Regions from separate parts of the Streptomyces sp. NPDC001068 genome, predicted to be linked through region 2. Evidence: riboswitches for the same ligand, from Rfam matches in the RefSeq annotation. Region 2 holds a riboswitch; the other holds the start of a gene.
The links. Region 2 has a riboswitch for cyclic di-AMP ahead of ACFY3I_RS33650 (C40 family peptidase). Riboswitches for the same ligand answer to the same signal wherever they lie in the genome.
Positions count from the first base shown of each region.

Region 1 (7,828 bases), on a different contig from region 2:
TGCCCGGCGGCGGCGGAGTCGAAGTGCTGCGCCGGTGCGCTCCCTTGGCCGCGGATGCCGAACGGCCGGTGCGGTTCCTCGCGCTGTCGGTGTCGGACGCGGCCGAGGACGTGATCGGGGTGATCCGCGGCGGTGCCCGCGGCTATGTCACCAAGACGATCACCGGCACCGACCTGGTCGACTCGATCTTCCGTGTGCAGGAGGGGGACGCCGTCTTCTCCCCCCGGCTGGCCGGGTTCGTCCTGGACGCCTTCGCCTCCACCGACGCCCCGCCGGTCGACGAGGACCTCGACCGCCTCACCCAGCGGGAGCGCGAGGTCCTGCGTCTGATCGCGCGCGGCTACGCCTACAAGGAGATCGCCAAGCAGCTGTTCATCTCCGTCAAGACGGTCGAGTCCCACGTGTCGGCGGTGCTGCGGAAGCTGCAACTGTCCAACCGGCACGAGCTGACCCGCTGGGCGACCGCTCGCCGCCTGGTCTGAGTCGGATCCGGGGGTCCGGGGTCCGGGGTCCGTCGGGGTCCGTGGGGGGTCCGTCGGGGTCCGCCATGGCCGGCGGCGACCCGTCCGCACGGGGGCCGTCGGGGCTCACACCACCCGTGTCGCCCCCGCGAACGGCATCTCGTCGACGGGGGCGATCCGCACCGGCGCCGACGGGTTGGGGGCGTGGATCATCTGGCCGTTGCCGATGTAGATGCCGACGTGGCTGATGCCCGAGTAGAAGAACACCAGGTCGCCGGGCTGGAGTTCGGAGCGGGAGACGCGGCGGCCGGCGTTGATCTGGGCGTAGGTGGTGCGGGGGAGGGAGACGCCGGCGGACCGGTAGGCGGCCTGGGCGAGCCCGGAGCAGTCGAAGGCGTTGGGACCGGTCGCACCCCAGACGTACGGGCTGCCGAGCTTGGAGTAGGCGTACGCCACGGCGGCCGCGGCCCGGGAGTCGGGGGCGGCGACGCTGCCCGGGGCCAGGGTGGCGCGGGTGCCGGAGGCCGAACGGGAGGCGCGCTCGGGAGCGCCGTCCGCGGTGACCGCCGCCCGCTGCCGAGGTGAGAGCCGGTCGAGCAGCCGCCGGGCCTCGTCGAGCTTGCCGGTGACGACGGTCTTCTGCCGCTTCAGCTCGGCCTGCCGGGACCGCAGCGAGGTCAGCTCGACGTGTGCCGCGCCGCGCAACTGCTCGATCTCGCGGAGCTGCCGGCGTACTCGCGCCACCGCGCCGGCCTGCGCGGCGCCGGCCCGTTCGGCGAAGGCGGCGTCGTCCAGGTACCGGTCGGGATCGCTGGAGAGGGCCAGCTGCCACGCCGGGTCGATTCCGCCGGCACGGTACTGCGCGGCCGCGGCCAGCCCGAGCGCGTCCCGCGCGGAGTTGAGCCTGTCCTGCTTGCGGGCGGTCTCGTCCTGGAGCGCCCTGACCCGCCGCTGGGCCGTCTCGGCCTTCTCCTTGGCGCCGTCGTACTTCTCGGTGGCGGCCTCCGCGTCCTGGTACAGCCGGTCCACCCTGGCCTTGACCTGCGCCGGGGTCAGTTGCGGCTCGGCGTGTCCGGTCCCTTCGAAGCCCGTCGCGGTGGCCGCGCCCGCCAAGGCGAGGGTGACGGCCGTGCGGGCCGTACCTCCGCTGAGCGGGCGCTGCCGGGGCTTGCGGTGCTCTGCCACCTGGACTGGTCACGTCCCTTCCGTACGACCGCCACGATGCGGCTTACGCGTCCGGCGGCGGCCCGTACAGGGGGAGCGGACCGCCGCCGGACCTTCTCGGCGGTGGTGTCCGACGGCCGCCCCTGGCCCGGGCGGCGATGGGGAGTCGGTCACCTGGGGGAGGACGCTAGGCCGCGGCGTGTCGGCTCGGTGACGAGATGCTCGGAATTGGTGTGACCGGATCGTTACCTGGCGGTATGTGACCGGGATTCCGGTCCGGAGCCGTCGGCTTCTCGGGGCGGGATGACCGAAGCGGCGGTTCCGGGGTGTGCGGGATGCGCCGAGTGCTATGGGGTGCATATATGCGAAGCCGTGCGCCTCCGCGACGCCGTGCCCGGCACCCGGCGGGTGGCCGAGGGAGGGGCCGGTGCCCGGCGCCCCGGGGGACGCTGATTAGGCTCCGGGGCCATGGGCGTACTCATCCATCTCTTCGTCGGCCTGCACATCATCGGCATCGCCGCGCTCCTCGGCGGTTTCCTCACCCAGATGAAGGCGATGGGCCAGGGCACCGCCCGGTTCGTCCCCGGGATGCTGCACGGCGCGTTCACCATGCTCGCGACCGGCGTGATCCTGGTCGGTCTCAACGAGGCCGACGACCACCACGTCAACACCGTGAAGATCGGCGTGAAGCTCGCGCTGCTGATCGTGATCCTCGGACTGGTCTACGTGAAACGGGACGACGAGAAGGTGGAGAAGGGCGCCTTCGGTCTGGTCGGTGCGCTGACCATGGCGAACATCTTCATCGCCGTGCTGTGGACGTGACCCTCTGACGGCACGGGCTCCGGGTGCGCGACCCGGCGATGCCGGTGGCCGTCGCGGCGGCCCCGGCTGCCGGCGGACACCGCACCCGCCAGGCGCGAAGAGGTGGGATGCGGGACGTGACGCCGATGCCGGGGACCGGCGACCGCCGAACGAACCGGGCACACGCGCGTGCGGCACGAAACACGCACGGGTCCGCGCCTCCAGCCAGCCCGCTCGCTCGGCCCGCTCTCTCAGGCCGGCCGCACCACGCTGTGGATGATCGACTCGCCGCCGTAGTAGATCGACTCCTCCCGGACGTAGGCGCCGGGCTTGGGGGCGTGGATCATCATGCCGTCGCCGATGTAGATGCCGACGTGGGTGACGTCGTCGTAGAAGAAGACCAGGTCGCCGGGGTGGGCGTCGGCGAGGGAGACGGTGGTGCCGGCGTTCACCTGGTCGTAGGTGGTGCGCGGCAGCGAGACGCCCGCGGCCTTCCAGGCGGCCTGGGAGAGGCCGGAGCAGTCGTAGGAGCCGGGGCCGGTGGCACCCCACACGTACGGCTTGCCGATCTGCGCGCGGGCGAATGCGATCGCCTTGGCTGCCTTCGTACCGTACGAGGAAGACGACGAGGACGACGAGGAGTCGCCGGAAGCCGATCCCGAGGACGACGAGCTCTCCTGCCGCTCGGCCGCCGCCTGCCGCTTCGCGAGCTCCGCCGCCTCGCGGGCCGCCTCCGCCTGCTTCTTCCTCTCGATCTCCGCCAGCCGCGCCTTCTCCTGGGCCGTCAGGTCGGAGAGCATCCTCCGCGCGGACGCCAGCTTGTTCTGGACGGTGGTCTTGGCCGTCTTGAGGTCGTCCTGGGTGTCGGTGAGGGTCTCCAGGCTCCTGGCGGCCTCCTGCCGCTTCGCCATCGTCGCGGTCTGCTGGGTGGTGTAGTCGTCGACCGCGTCCTTCTGACGTGAGGTCAGCCGGTTCATCAGCTGCGTCTGGTCGAAGTAGTCCTGCGGGCTGTCCGCGAGCAGGAAGGTCGAGGTGTCCGGTGCGGCGGCCCCGGTCCGGTACTGGGCCGCGGCGAAGGAACCCAGTTCCTCACGTGCCCTGTTGAGCCGGTCCGTGCGCCGGGCGACGTCGTCGAGCAGGGTGTCGACCTGCTTGCGCTGCTTGCCGGTCCGCTCCTTGGCCGCGTTGTACTTCTCGGTCGCCGACTCCGCCTGCCGGTAGAGGGCGTCGACCTTCTTCTCGACCTCCTCCAGGCTCGGCTTGCCGTCCTCGGAGGGGGCGGCGTTGGCCGTCTGCGAGAGCAGCGCCACGGAGGTGAGGGCCGCGGTGGCCAGGGCGGGGGTGCGTATGCCTGCTACGCGCGTTGCGGACGGACGCGACTTGCGGTGCGACGCCAACGGAGGCGACTCCTTCCATGCTCCGCCTACCGGGTTAGCTGTCGGGTTCGGGCGGTTGTTCGGAAGGGTTGCCCTACGGTCCGTTCCCCGGAGGGGAGTCGGGACCGATTCACCCCGGGGTCGGTGGGTCCCCGGTTCCGGATGCGCGGTGGCACCCTGGATTCGGCGGAGGACGTACGGCCCGGCGGGTTCGCCGGTGGGGGTCGTACGGCCTGCTCGGCACGGTAGCCAACTCGTGTGCTCTATGTGAAGTTTGATGTGCGATATGCCCGATACATTTTCGTGACCTCGGTGTTGCGGATCGACGGGGCGGGATGATTTGCGCAGGTTCGCGCCGATATGCCAGTGAGGTTCGGGCGGTCCGGACCCCGGTCGGTGGGCGCGTCCGTGCTCACGATGAGTGATCGCTCCCCGTGAGGGGGCGGTTCTGGTGGGTGACCGGGGTGAGTTTCCGGGGTGGGGGCCGGTTGTCGGTGGGGCGCCCTAGACTCGGAGAGCGATGAGCAGCCTCTTTGACGACAGCTTCCTGGCGAGCCTCCAGCCCCCGCGGGGCCACGAGGAGGAACCCCCGCCGCCGCCCGAGGACGAGCACGTGCCGGAGCCGGTTCCGGACGATCTGTTCGGCGGGCGGTTCGACGTGCCCCCGGACCGCGACGCCTACTACCGCGACGGCGCCGCCCGCCCGGCCCTGGACCCGGCCGCGCTCCTGGAGGGGCTGAACGAGAACCAGCGCGCTGCCGTCGTGCACGCCGGCTCCCCGCTGCTGATCGTGGCCGGCGCCGGTTCCGGCAAGACGCGTGTGCTCACCCATCGCATCGCGCACCTGCTGGGCGCGCGCCAGGTGCACCCGGGCCAGATCCTCGCGATCACCTTCACCAACAAGGCCGCCGGCGAGATGAAGGAGCGCGTCGAACAGCTCGTCGGCCCGCGCGCGAACGCGATGTGGGTGATGACCTTCCACAGCGCCTGCGTACGGATCCTGCGCAGGGAGAGCAAGAAGCTCGGCTTCACGTCCTCCTTCTCCATCTACGACGCCGCCGACTCCAAGCGGCTGATGGCGCTGGTCTGCCGCGACCTGGACCTCGACCCCAAGCGCTTCCCGCCGAAGTCGTTCAGCGCCCAGGTCAGCAACCTCAAGAACGAGCTGGTCGACGAGGAGGACTTCGCCGCCCGGGCGAGCGACGGCTTCGAGAAGACCCTCGCCCAGGCCTACGCCATGTACCAGTCGAGGCTGCGCGAGGCGAACGCCCTCGACTTCGACGACCTGATCATGACGACGGTCAACCTGCTGCGCGCCTTCCCGGACGTCGCCGAGCACTACCGGCGCCGCTTCCGGCACGTCCTGGTCGACGAGTACCAGGACACCAACCACGCCCAGTACGCCCTGGTGCGCGAGCTGGTCGGCACCGGCGCGCACGAGGAGGACGTACCGCCGGGCGAGCAGGACCTCCCGCCCGCCGAACTGTGCGTGGTCGGCGACGCCGACCAGTCGATCTACGCCTTCCGGGGCGCGACGATCCGCAACATCCTCCAGTTCGAGGAGGACTATCCGAACGCGACGACGATCCTCCTGGAGCAGAACTACCGCTCCACGCAGACGATCCTCTCCGCCGCCAACGCGGTCATCGAGCGCAACGAGTCCCGCCGCCCGAAGAACCTGTGGACCAACGCGGGCGCGGGCGCGCGGATCACCGGTTACGTCGCCGACACCGAGCACGACGAGGCGCAGTTCGTCGCCGACGAGATAGACCGTCTGACGGACGCGGGCGAGGCCAAGGCCGGCGATGTCGCCGTCTTCTACCGCACCAACGCGCAGTCCCGTGTCTTCGAGGAGATCTTCATCCGCGTCGGCCTGCCCTACAAGGTCGTCGGCGGTGTCCGCTTCTACGAGCGCAAGGAGGTCCGGGACGTCCTGGCCTACCTGCGGGTGCTGGCCAACCCGGAGGACTCCGTCCCACTGCGCCGGATCCTCAACGTCCCCAAGCGCGGCATCGGCGACCGCGCGGAGGCGATGATCGACGCCCTCGCCCAGCGCGAGAAGATCAGCTTCCCGCAGGCGCTCAGGCGCGTCGACGAGGCGTACGGCATGGCCGCCCGGTCGACCAACGCGGTCAAGCGGTTCAACACGCTGATGGAGGACCTCCGTACGGTCGTGGAGTCCGGTGCCGGACCGGCCACCGTCCTGGAGGCGATCCTGGAGCGCACCGGATACCTCGCCGAGTTGCAGGCCTCCACGGACCCGCAGGACGAGACCCGGATCGAGAACCTCCAGGAACTCGCCTCCGTGGCGCTGGAGTTCGAGCAGGAGTCCGGGACGGACGAGGCGTCGGTCGGGCTGTCTGACTTCCTGGAGCGGGTGGCCCTGGTCGCCGACTCCGACCAGATCCCCGACGAGGACGAGGACGGCTCCGGTGTCATCACCCTGATGACCCTGCACACCGCCAAGGGCCTCGAATTCCCGGTGGTCTTCCTGACCGGCATGGAGGACGGCGTCTTCCCGCACATGCGCGCCCTCGGCCAGACCAAGGAGCTGGAGGAGGAGCGGCGCCTGGCGTACGTCGGCATCACGCGCGCGCGGGAGCGGCTCTACCTCACCCGGTCGGCGATGCGCAGCGCCTGGGGACAGCCCTCGTACAACCCGCCCTCGCGCTTCCTGGAGGAGATCCCGGCCGGGTATCTGGAGTGGAAGCGGACCGGTGCGATGGCGCCGGTGTCCTCCGGGCCCGCTTCGGGCGTGGCGGCTTCGCTCTCCTCGTCCCGCTCGCGTTCCTCGGCGTCCGGAGCCTCCGGCTTCGCCACCCGGCGGACCTCGGAGAAGCCGGTGGTCTCGCTGGCCGTCGGCGACCGGGTCACCCACGACCAGTTCGGCCTCGGCACGGTCGTCGGAGTGAAGGGCACGGGCGGCAACGCGGAGGCGACGATCGACTTCGGCGACACCAAGCCGAAGCGGCTGCTGCTGCGGTACGCGCCGGTGGAGAAGCTGTAGCGGCGGAGCCGCCCCGGAGACGGAAGGCCGGGCCCCGCTGTCGGCAGCGGGGTGCGGCGACCGGGATCAGGTCGGGTCGAGTCCGTGGCTGCGCAGCCACGGAAGCGGGTCTATGGCGGCGCCCCCGGCCGGCCTGACCTCGAAGTGCAGATGCGGGCCGGTCGAGTTCCCGGAGTTCCCGGAGTACGCGATCGGATCCCCGGCCTTCACGGCCGTACCCGAGGCGACACGGTACGACGAGAGGTGGCAGTACCAGGTCTCCGTGCCGTCCTTCGCCGTCAGGATCAGCATGTTGCCGTAGGCGCTGTTCCACTTGGTGGAGACGACGCCGTCGGTCGCGGCCATGACGGTCGTGCCGTAGGAGACGGGGAAGTCGATGCCCGTGTGGACGGACATCCAGTTCACGCCGGCCTGGCCGAAGTAGGCGCTCAGGCCCCGCTGCGTGACCGGAAGGACGTACTTGGGACGCAGCCGCTCCTTGCGGGCCGCCTCCGCGGCCGCCTTCTTCTTCTCGGCCTCCTGCTGGGTCTTGAGGTCGATGCGCTCCTGGGTCCGGCTGGCCCGGTCCGCGAAGTCGTCGGCGCCGGCCGAGAGGGTCCTCAGCTGGGCGTCCAGCTTGCTGTTGGCGGCGGACGGCTTCACCGACTGCGCGTCCGAGGCGGAGGCCGTGGTGTCCTGGCCGTCCCCGCCGGTCAGGGTGTTGACGGAGGCGGCCGCGATGCCGGCGACCCCCATCACGCAGACCGAGGGCACGGCGACGGTCAGCAGGGCGGAGCGCTTGGGGGGCGTACGGCGGCGGGAACGAGACCCCGCGCGAGCGCCGGCGCGTGTCGCGGCGGGGGCGGCCGGAGTGACCTCCTCCTGGTCCTCCAGGAGCGCCGGTACGACGGGCAGCTCGCCGGTCGCGGCCGGCTCCCCGGAGCCGTCGAACTCCGTGGGCTCCACATGCTCCGCGGAGTGCCCGGCGAACTCGCCGAACTCGCCGAACTCGGTGTATTCGGTGAATTCGGTGAACTCCC
Region 1 is NZ_JBIAYD010000010.1:349,717-357,544, forward strand. It holds gene ACFY3I_RS28425 (response regulator transcription factor) at 1-482, shown strand, start outside; gene ACFY3I_RS28430 (NlpC/P60 family protein) at 588-1,646, opposite strand; gene ACFY3I_RS28435 (hypothetical protein) at 2,094-2,447, shown strand; gene ACFY3I_RS28440 (NlpC/P60 family protein) at 2,678-3,823, opposite strand; cyclic di-AMP (ydaO/yuaA leader) riboswitch at 3,832-4,001, opposite strand; gene pcrA (DNA helicase PcrA) at 4,323-6,809, shown strand; gene ACFY3I_RS28450 (M23 family metallopeptidase) at 6,876-7,828, opposite strand, start outside.
Region 1: it holds a riboswitch for cyclic di-AMP, as region 2 does, so the genes downstream of both, ACFY3I_RS28440 (NlpC/P60 family protein) here and ACFY3I_RS33650 (C40 family peptidase) in region 2, are expected to answer to the same signal.

Region 2 (7,828 bases):
CCGTGGTGACCGTCTTGCCGACCTCGGTGCCCGTCCCGGTGATGATCAGGATCGGCATGTTCATCCCTCCCGCGCGGCGGCGCACACCGCGCGCGCGATCCGTGCCACGTCAGCGTCGTCCGTGACGTACGGCGGCATCGTGTAGACGAGATCGCGGAACGGCCGCAGCCACACTCCCTCGCGTACGGCGGCCGCGGTGGCGGTCTTCATGTCCACCTCGTGGTCGAGCTGTACGACCCCGATGGCGCCGAGCACCCGGACGTCCCGGACACCGGGGAGCTCCCGGGCCGGTGCCAGGCCGTCCCGCAGGCCCGTCTCGATCCGCTTGACCTCCGCCTGCCAGTCCTGGCCCAGCAGCAGCCCGAGCGAGGCGCAGGCCACCGCCGCGGCCAAAGGGTTGCCCATGAACGTCGGTCCGTGGGCCAGCACCGGCACCTCGCCGCGCGAGATGCCCTCGGCCACCCGGGACGTGCACAGGGTCGCGGCCATCGTCAGATAGCCGCCGGTCAGCGCCTTGCCCACGCACATCACGTCGGGGGTGACGGCCGCCTGGTCCGCCGCGAACAGCGTGCCCGTACGGCCGAAACCGGTCGCGATCTCGTCGAACACCAGCAGTACGCCGTGTGTGTCGCACGCCTCGCGCAGCACCCGCAGATAGGCGGGGGAGTGGAACCGCATCCCGCCCGCGCCCTGCACCACCGGCTCGACGATCACCGCGGCCAGTTCGTCCGCGTGCCGTTCGATCAGCGAGCGCAGGTGGTCGGCGTAGGACTCGTCGTACTCCGCCGGCGGCGCGTCCGCGAAGACCTGGCGGGGCAGCGCCCCCGACCAGAGTTCGTGCATCCCGCCCTCGGGGTCGCACACCGACATGGGCTGCCAGGTGTCGCCGTGGTAGCCGCCGCGCCAGGTCAGCAGGCGCCGCTTGCCGGGACGGCCGAGCGAACGCCAGTACTGCAGGCACATCTTGACCGCGACCTCGACCGACACCGACCCGGAGTCGGCGAGGAAGACGTGCTCGAGACCGTCCGGCGACATGTCGACAAGGAGCTTCGCCAGGCGTACCGCGGGCTCGTGGGTGAGCCCGCCGAACATCACGTGGCTCATCCGGCCGAGCTGGTCGCGCGCGGCCCCGTCGAGCACCGGGTGGCGGTAGCCGTGGATCGCCGACCACCAGGAGGACATGCCGTCGACCAGTTCGCCCGAGCCGTCCGCGAGCCGCAGTCTGACCCCGCTCGCCGACTCCACGACCAGCGGTTCGGCCACGCCCGGCATCGGTCCGTACGGATGCCAGACGTGCCGCCGGTCCAGCTCCAGCAGCTCGGGGACGCCCAGGTCAGGCATTGGGCGCGAGGTCCGTTCCGGCACCCCGGCGGCGGACGGCGACCAGGTCGGTGCGCGGCTCGTTCACGTGAGCGGCGGCCTCCGCGGGAGCGGCGGCGTCCGCGTGGGAGCCGCAGACCCCCGACCCGCACTCGGCCTCCGCGTGCGACCCGCACCCGGCCTCCGCGTGGGACCCGCACCCGGCCTCGGCATGCGACCCGCAGCCCCCGGCCGCGACGTCGGCCCGGTGCTTCGGCAGTGTCACCTCGTCGGCGCCCTCGACCACGAACCCGGCGTCCGCGATCATCTCCAGGTCGGCCTGGCCGGCCTGGCCCTCGGTGGTCAGGTAGTCGCCGAGGAAGATCGAGTTGGCCAGGTGCAGCGCGAGGGGCTGCATGGTCCGCAGGTGCACCTCGCGGCCGCCGGCGATCCGGACCTCGACGTCCGGGCAGACGAACCGGACCATCGCGAGGATCCGCAGGCAGCGCTGCGGGGTGAGGTTCCACTCCTTGGCCAGCGGGGTGCCCTCGACCGGGATCAGGAAGTTGACCGGCACCGAGTCCGGGTCCAGCTCGCGCAGCGAGAAGACCACGTCGACCAGGTCCTCGTCGGTCTCACCCATCCCGGCGATCAGACCGGAGCAGGCCGACAGACCGGCCGCGTGCGCCTTGTTGACCGTGTCCACCCGATCGGCGTACGTGTGCGTGGTGGTGATCTCCCCGTACGTTCCCTCGGACGTGTTGAGGTTGTGGTTGTAGGCGTCCGCGCCCGCCGCGCGCAGCCGCTCGGCCTGGCCGTCGGAGAGCAGGCCGAGGCAGGCGCACACCTCGACGCCCTCGTTCTGCTCCTTGATCGCCTTGATGGTGCCGGCCACCCGGTCCACGTCGCGGTCGGTCGGACCGCGTCCGCTGGCGACCAGGCAGACCCGCTTGGCGCCCCCGGCCAGACCGGCGGCGGCCGCCTTGGAGGCCTCGTCGGGTTTCAGCCAGCTGTACTTGAGGATCCCGGTCGTGGAGCCGAGCCGCTGCGAGCAGTAGGAGCAGTCCTCGGGGCACAGGCCCGACTTGAGGTTGACCAGGTAGTTGAGTTTCACGCGCCGGCCGAACCACTGCCGGCGCACCTTGCCGGCCGCGGCCACCACGTCGAGCACGTCGTCGTCGGAGGTCGCCAGCACGGCGAGCGCTTCCTCGCGGGTCGGCAGCTCGCGCCGAAGCCCCTTGTCCACCAGCGTGTTCAGCAGGTCCATGAGAGCCGATCCTGTACTACGGGGCCGCTCCTGGCCAAGGAGAGTTTGCACAACCCTGTCAGTTCGACGTGTGGGTATTGCCACACAGTGGGTGAGTGGTGAGCCCGCTAGGGTCTGTCCACTGCCTACAAAGAAACACCGCCTACACACGTACCGGAGGGGCCATGGCGTTCGGCTGGATCGACGGACAGGCGGAACTCCGCCGCCGCGCCGGACTGGTACGGACCCTGCGCCCCCGCCCCGCCGACTCCCCGCTGCTGGATCTGGCGGGCAACGACTACCTGGGCCTCGCGCACCACCCCGAGGTGACCGAGGGCGCGGCGGCGGCGGCCCGGACCTGGGGCGGCGGCTCCACCGGCTCGCGGCTGGTCACCGGTACCACCGAGCTCCACACCGAGCTGGAGCGCGAGCTGGCCGAATTCTGCGGGTTCGAGGCGGCCCTGGTCTTCTCCTCCGGCTACGCGGCCAACCTGGCCGCCGTAACCACCCTCGGGCCGCACGGCTCCCTGATCGTCTCCGACGCCCTCAACCACGCCTCGCTCATCGACGGCTGCCGGCTGGCCCGGGGTACCACCCAGGTCGTGGGGCACTGCGCCCCGGACGCCGTGCGCAAGGCGCTCGGGACGCACGACGGGCCGGCGGTCGTCGTCTGCGACACGGTGTTCTCCGTGGACGGCGACGCGGCGCCGCTGGCCGCGCTGGCCGAAGCCTGCCGGGAGCACGGCGCCGGGCTGCTCGTGGACGACGCGCACGGGCTCGGGGTGCTCGGGGACGGCGGGCGGGGCGCGCCGCGGGCGGCCGGGCTCGCCGGAGCCGACGACGTGGTGGTCACGGTGACCCTGTCCAAGTCGCTGGGCAGCCAGGGCGGGGCCGTGCTCGGTCCGGCCCGGGTGATCGACCATCTGGTGAACGCGGCCCGCACCTTCATCTTCGACACCGGCCTGGCCCCGGCCGCGGCGGGAGCGGCGCTGGCGGCGCTGCGGCTGCTGCGCCGCGAGCCCGAACGGGCGGGGCGGGCCCGCGCGGTGGCCGCGGAACTGCACGCACGGCTGACCGCCGCGGGCCTGGAAGCGGTGCGTCCGGACGCCGCGGTGGTCTCCGTGCGGGCCCCGTCCCCGGAGGGGGCCGTGCGGTGGGCGGCCGACTGCCGTACGGCAGGCCTGGCCGTGGGCTGTTTCCGTCCGCCGTCCGTGCCGGACGGCGTGTCACGGCTCAGGCTCACCGCCCGTGCGGACCTCTCCGGGGCCGAGATCGAACGCGCTGTACAGGTGATCGGTCAGACACGACCATGAGTCGGCGTGACACGGCCGGGTCCTGACCGGAATGCGGATACGGAGTCGGTCACGGTCCGATCAGCCGGTGAGCGCCGACACGAAACCCGCCCAGCTCCCGGGGGAGAAGAGCAGCGCGGGTCCGGCCGGATCCTTGGAGTCGCGCACCGCGAGCAGTCCGGTCAGCCGACCGGAGCGCGGCCGTGCCGTCTCCACGCAGTTGTTCGCTCCGGTGCTGTAGCTGCTGCGCAGCCACCGCAGTCCGTGCAGATCAGCACTTGAAGGTACGTTCCGAGGCAGTGCAGTCATGGTGCCTCCTTACGCGCCGTCACCTATCCCGGCGATGTAATCCAACGAGTCCTCGGGTGAAAGGGCGTGCATCTGAAGGGAGTTGAAGGCCTCCGTGTAGGACTGGAGGTCTTCTTTCCGTTCGAGGTAGAGGCTACTCGTCAACTGGTCGAGAACAACCACGTCCAGATCAGAAGTGCTCGGAAATGAGAAGATTACGAAAGGCCCGGTGATGCCGATATGCGCTCCGGCCGAGAACGGCAGCACCTGGAGCCGTACCTGGGGCAGCCGGGCCGCCGCCGCCAGCCGCTCCAGCTGACGCGCCATCACCCCCGGGCCGCCCACCTCCCGGCGCAGCACGGCCTCGTCCAGCACCGCGCTCAGCTCCAGCGGCGGATGGTTTCGCAGCACGTCCTGCCTGGCCAGACGCACCTTCACGAGGGCGTCCAGCGCCTCGTCGTCGAGCCCGTCGACGGCCGCCCGGGTCACGGCGCGCGCGTACTCCGGGGTCTGCAGCAGCCCCGGCACGACGGAGGTCTCCAGCGTGCGCATGGCGCGGGCCTGCGACTCCAGGCTGATGAAATCGCGATAGGTGGGCGGCAGGACCCCGCGATAGGCGTGCCACCAGTGGTGCCGCCCGGCGGTGTCCTCCGACCCCGCCAACACCAGCAGCAACTCGCGCAGTTGTTCCTCGGCCACACCGTAGGCGTCGAGGAGTAACCGCACATCGGCCGGTTTCACACCACTGGCGCCGGTTTCGATCCGGCTCACCTTCGACTGATGCCAGCCCACCAGGCGGGCGGCCTCGCCGCTCGTGAGGCCGGCGCCGGTGCGCAGTGTGCGCAGCTCGGCGCCGAGTTTCCGGCGGCGCACCGCGGGACCGTTCTGCATGGGCTACTCCTTACTCCTTCCGGGTCACCCAAATACGCTCTGAGGTCGCAGAGTTCACCGCATCGAGCGACAGATATATGCATATCTTGGTGGATCGCTCCCCTGGCCGCCCCGGTAATGGCAGTCTGGCGAAGAAGCACCAGTCCGGGACCGTACTCGAACCATCCGCACCGTGTCGGACCACGGTCCCGTGGGAAAGGGACGACGTCGCCATGGCAGACCACCTGGAAGCATCCATCACTCTGCCGAGCGATCCCGCCTCGGTGTCCACGGCCCGTTCCTACGCGCTTGGCACCCTCGCGGAATGGGGGCTGTCACCCCGGACGGAGACCGCGGACACCATCCGCCTCATCGTCTCCGAGCTCGCCACCAACGCGGTGCAGCACACCTTCGGGCAGTCCCCCACCTTCACGGTGGACCTCGTCCTCGACCGTGACGAACGGCTGCGCATCGGCGTCACGGACAGCCACCCGCGCTTCCCCAAGAGACTCCCGGCCGCGGTCCAGCAGGACAACGGGCGCGGCATGGTCATCATCCGCTGGCTCACCGCGGAGTGCGGTGGCAGGCTCCGGGTGCGTCCCACCCGGGAGGGCGGGAAGACCGTCTTCATCGAGCTGCCCTGGGCCGTCCCGGCCGGCACGGTCACCGCGGCCGGCCAACAGGAACCGTAGCCCTGAGTTCCTGCCGGCCGGCCGCGGGGTGGTTCCGGGCGGGTCAGCTGACCCGGCCGTACCAGACGCTGCGCGTCCAGATCTTCTGGAGCTTCACCACGTCCCCGGTCTTCGGGGCGTGCCAGATCTTTCCCTTCCCGGCGTAGATGCCGACGTGGTACACGCTGGAGCCCGAGTGGAAGAAGACCAGGTCCCCGGCCTTGCGGTTGCCGGCCGAGATGTGACGGGTCTTGTTGTACTGCTGGGCCGCCGTACGCGGGAGCTTCTTGCCCGCCTTCTTGAACGAGTACAGCGTGAGCCCGGAGCAGTCGAACCGGTTCGGTCCGGTGGCACCCCACCTGTAGGGCGAGCCCTTCTTCGAGGCCGCGACCTGAAGTGCCTTCGTCGCCATCGTGGCGGCCGAGGCGTCGGAGGCGACACCGGGGATCACGATGGAGCCGCCCACGGCGGCGATGGTGAGTGCCGAGGCCGTGCCGGCCCGTGCCATCAGCGACGGGACACGATTGAGCGCAGTCATGCGCAACCCTTCGTCAGCCGCCTGTGAAGGATGACCTGTCGGATTCGGGCTGGCGAAGTTGCCCGGCCGTGTTTCCACGGCTTCACCCCAAGGGCTGCGCGGTCCGGTCGGACTTCGACCGTGCCGGCGACCCGTCGTGCTCGGGTCCTCCACTCCTGCCGATCCACTTCCGTCGACCGGTCATCCGGGCGGCGGCAGGACTCGGCGTCCGCCCGGATCGCCCCGCCGCTGTGGCGGGGGCTTGTCGTCAGACAGGGATCTTCACCTACGTGTGTCCGAAAATCCCAACGGAACCGGTTATTTGTGGGGTTACTCACCACCCACCCGTTCGGGTGGACAGGGGTGTGTTCGAATATTCGTCAACTGGCCTGCGTAGCCCCGGACCTGCGGCGCAGCCCCTCGCGGGCGCTCTCTCGCGCGCATCCTGAGCGGTCTCGTCGGTCAGGTAAAACCACGCCACGCTCCGCCGAACAGCCGTAACCCCTTTGGGTCGTTTCAACTCCGGCCCCGTCGGCCGGTGGACGTGGTGCACCGGACTTCGGCGGGCCTCACCGTACGCAGTCGGGCGGGAGTACGACGCGCGCGGTCCGGCGCTCACCGTCGAGCACCCGCAAAGCGCGTGCCAGCGTGTCCCCGTGGAGCTCCGACTCGCCCCGCCCGTGCATCAGGGCGAGCGCGTCGCGCAGCTCTGCCGCCGCGCGCACCAGCGCCTGCGCGGCGCGCAGCCCACGATAGGTGTCCTCGTTCTGTGCCGGGTTGATCCGGCCCAGCAGGTCGACGACGTCCAGGTAGCGGTCGATCAGCTCGCCCTCGGCCCGGGTCAGCGCGGGCAGCGGTGGCAGCTCCGGCAGCGGCATCGGGCGCTCACCCCGCGTCCGGCAGGCCGAGCATGCTCCTGCGGCTGGGCACGACGCGGTCCACCAGCCCGTACGCCAGCGCGGCCGGCGCGTCCAGTACGAGGTCCCGCTCCAGATCCCGGTGGACCTGGGCGGCGGTACGCCCGGTGTGCCGGACGAGCATCTCCTCCAGCAGCGCTCGGGTCCGCTCCAACTCCGCCACCTGGATGGCCAGATCACTCGGCCGGCCCTGTACCGGTTCCGGCAGCGACGGCTGCCGGAGCACGATCCGCGCGCCCGGCAGCATGGACCGTTTGCCCGGGGTGCCCGCCGCGAGCAGCACCGCGGCCGACGCCCCGGCCTGGCCCAGGCAGATCGTCTCCACGTCGCAGGTGACGTACCCGACGGTGTCGTAGATCGCGGTCATCGCGCTGAACGAGCCGCCCGGGGAGTTGATGTACAGCGAGATGTCCCGGTCCGGCGAGGCGTGCTCCAGGTGCATGAACTGCGCCGTCACGTCGTTGGCGGAGGTCTCGTCGACGGGTGTGCCGAGAAAGACGATCCGCTCCTCCAGCAGCTTCGCGTACGGATCCAGGGTGCGCTGCCCGGCGGGGGTGCGTTCGGTGAACTCGGGCAGGACGTAGCGGGCGGACGGTCGGGTCATGGCGTACCCCTCCTCGCGGCTGAGCTGTCTCAGCGGCCGAACTCTCGGTAAGGAACGTACAGGATGTACAGAACGCTGGGAGGGTGTCGAGCCGGGATTCCGCTGTCGCCGAACAAGATGTGCT
Region 2 is NZ_JBIAYD010000013.1:186,123-193,950, forward strand. It holds gene bioD (dethiobiotin synthase) at 1-58, opposite strand, end outside; gene ACFY3I_RS33620 (adenosylmethionine--8-amino-7-oxononanoate transaminase) at 61-1,341, opposite strand; gene bioB (biotin synthase BioB) at 1,334-2,566, opposite strand; gene ACFY3I_RS33630 (8-amino-7-oxononanoate synthase) at 2,731-3,858, shown strand; gene ACFY3I_RS33635 (DUF397 domain-containing protein) at 3,919-4,146, opposite strand; gene ACFY3I_RS33640 (helix-turn-helix domain-containing protein) at 4,156-5,016, opposite strand; gene ACFY3I_RS33645 (ATP-binding protein) at 5,229-5,687, shown strand; gene ACFY3I_RS33650 (C40 family peptidase) at 5,731-6,204, opposite strand; cyclic di-AMP (ydaO/yuaA leader) riboswitch at 6,208-6,421, opposite strand; gene ACFY3I_RS33655 (hypothetical protein) at 6,753-7,061, opposite strand; gene ACFY3I_RS33660 (ATP-dependent Clp protease proteolytic subunit) at 7,069-7,704, opposite strand.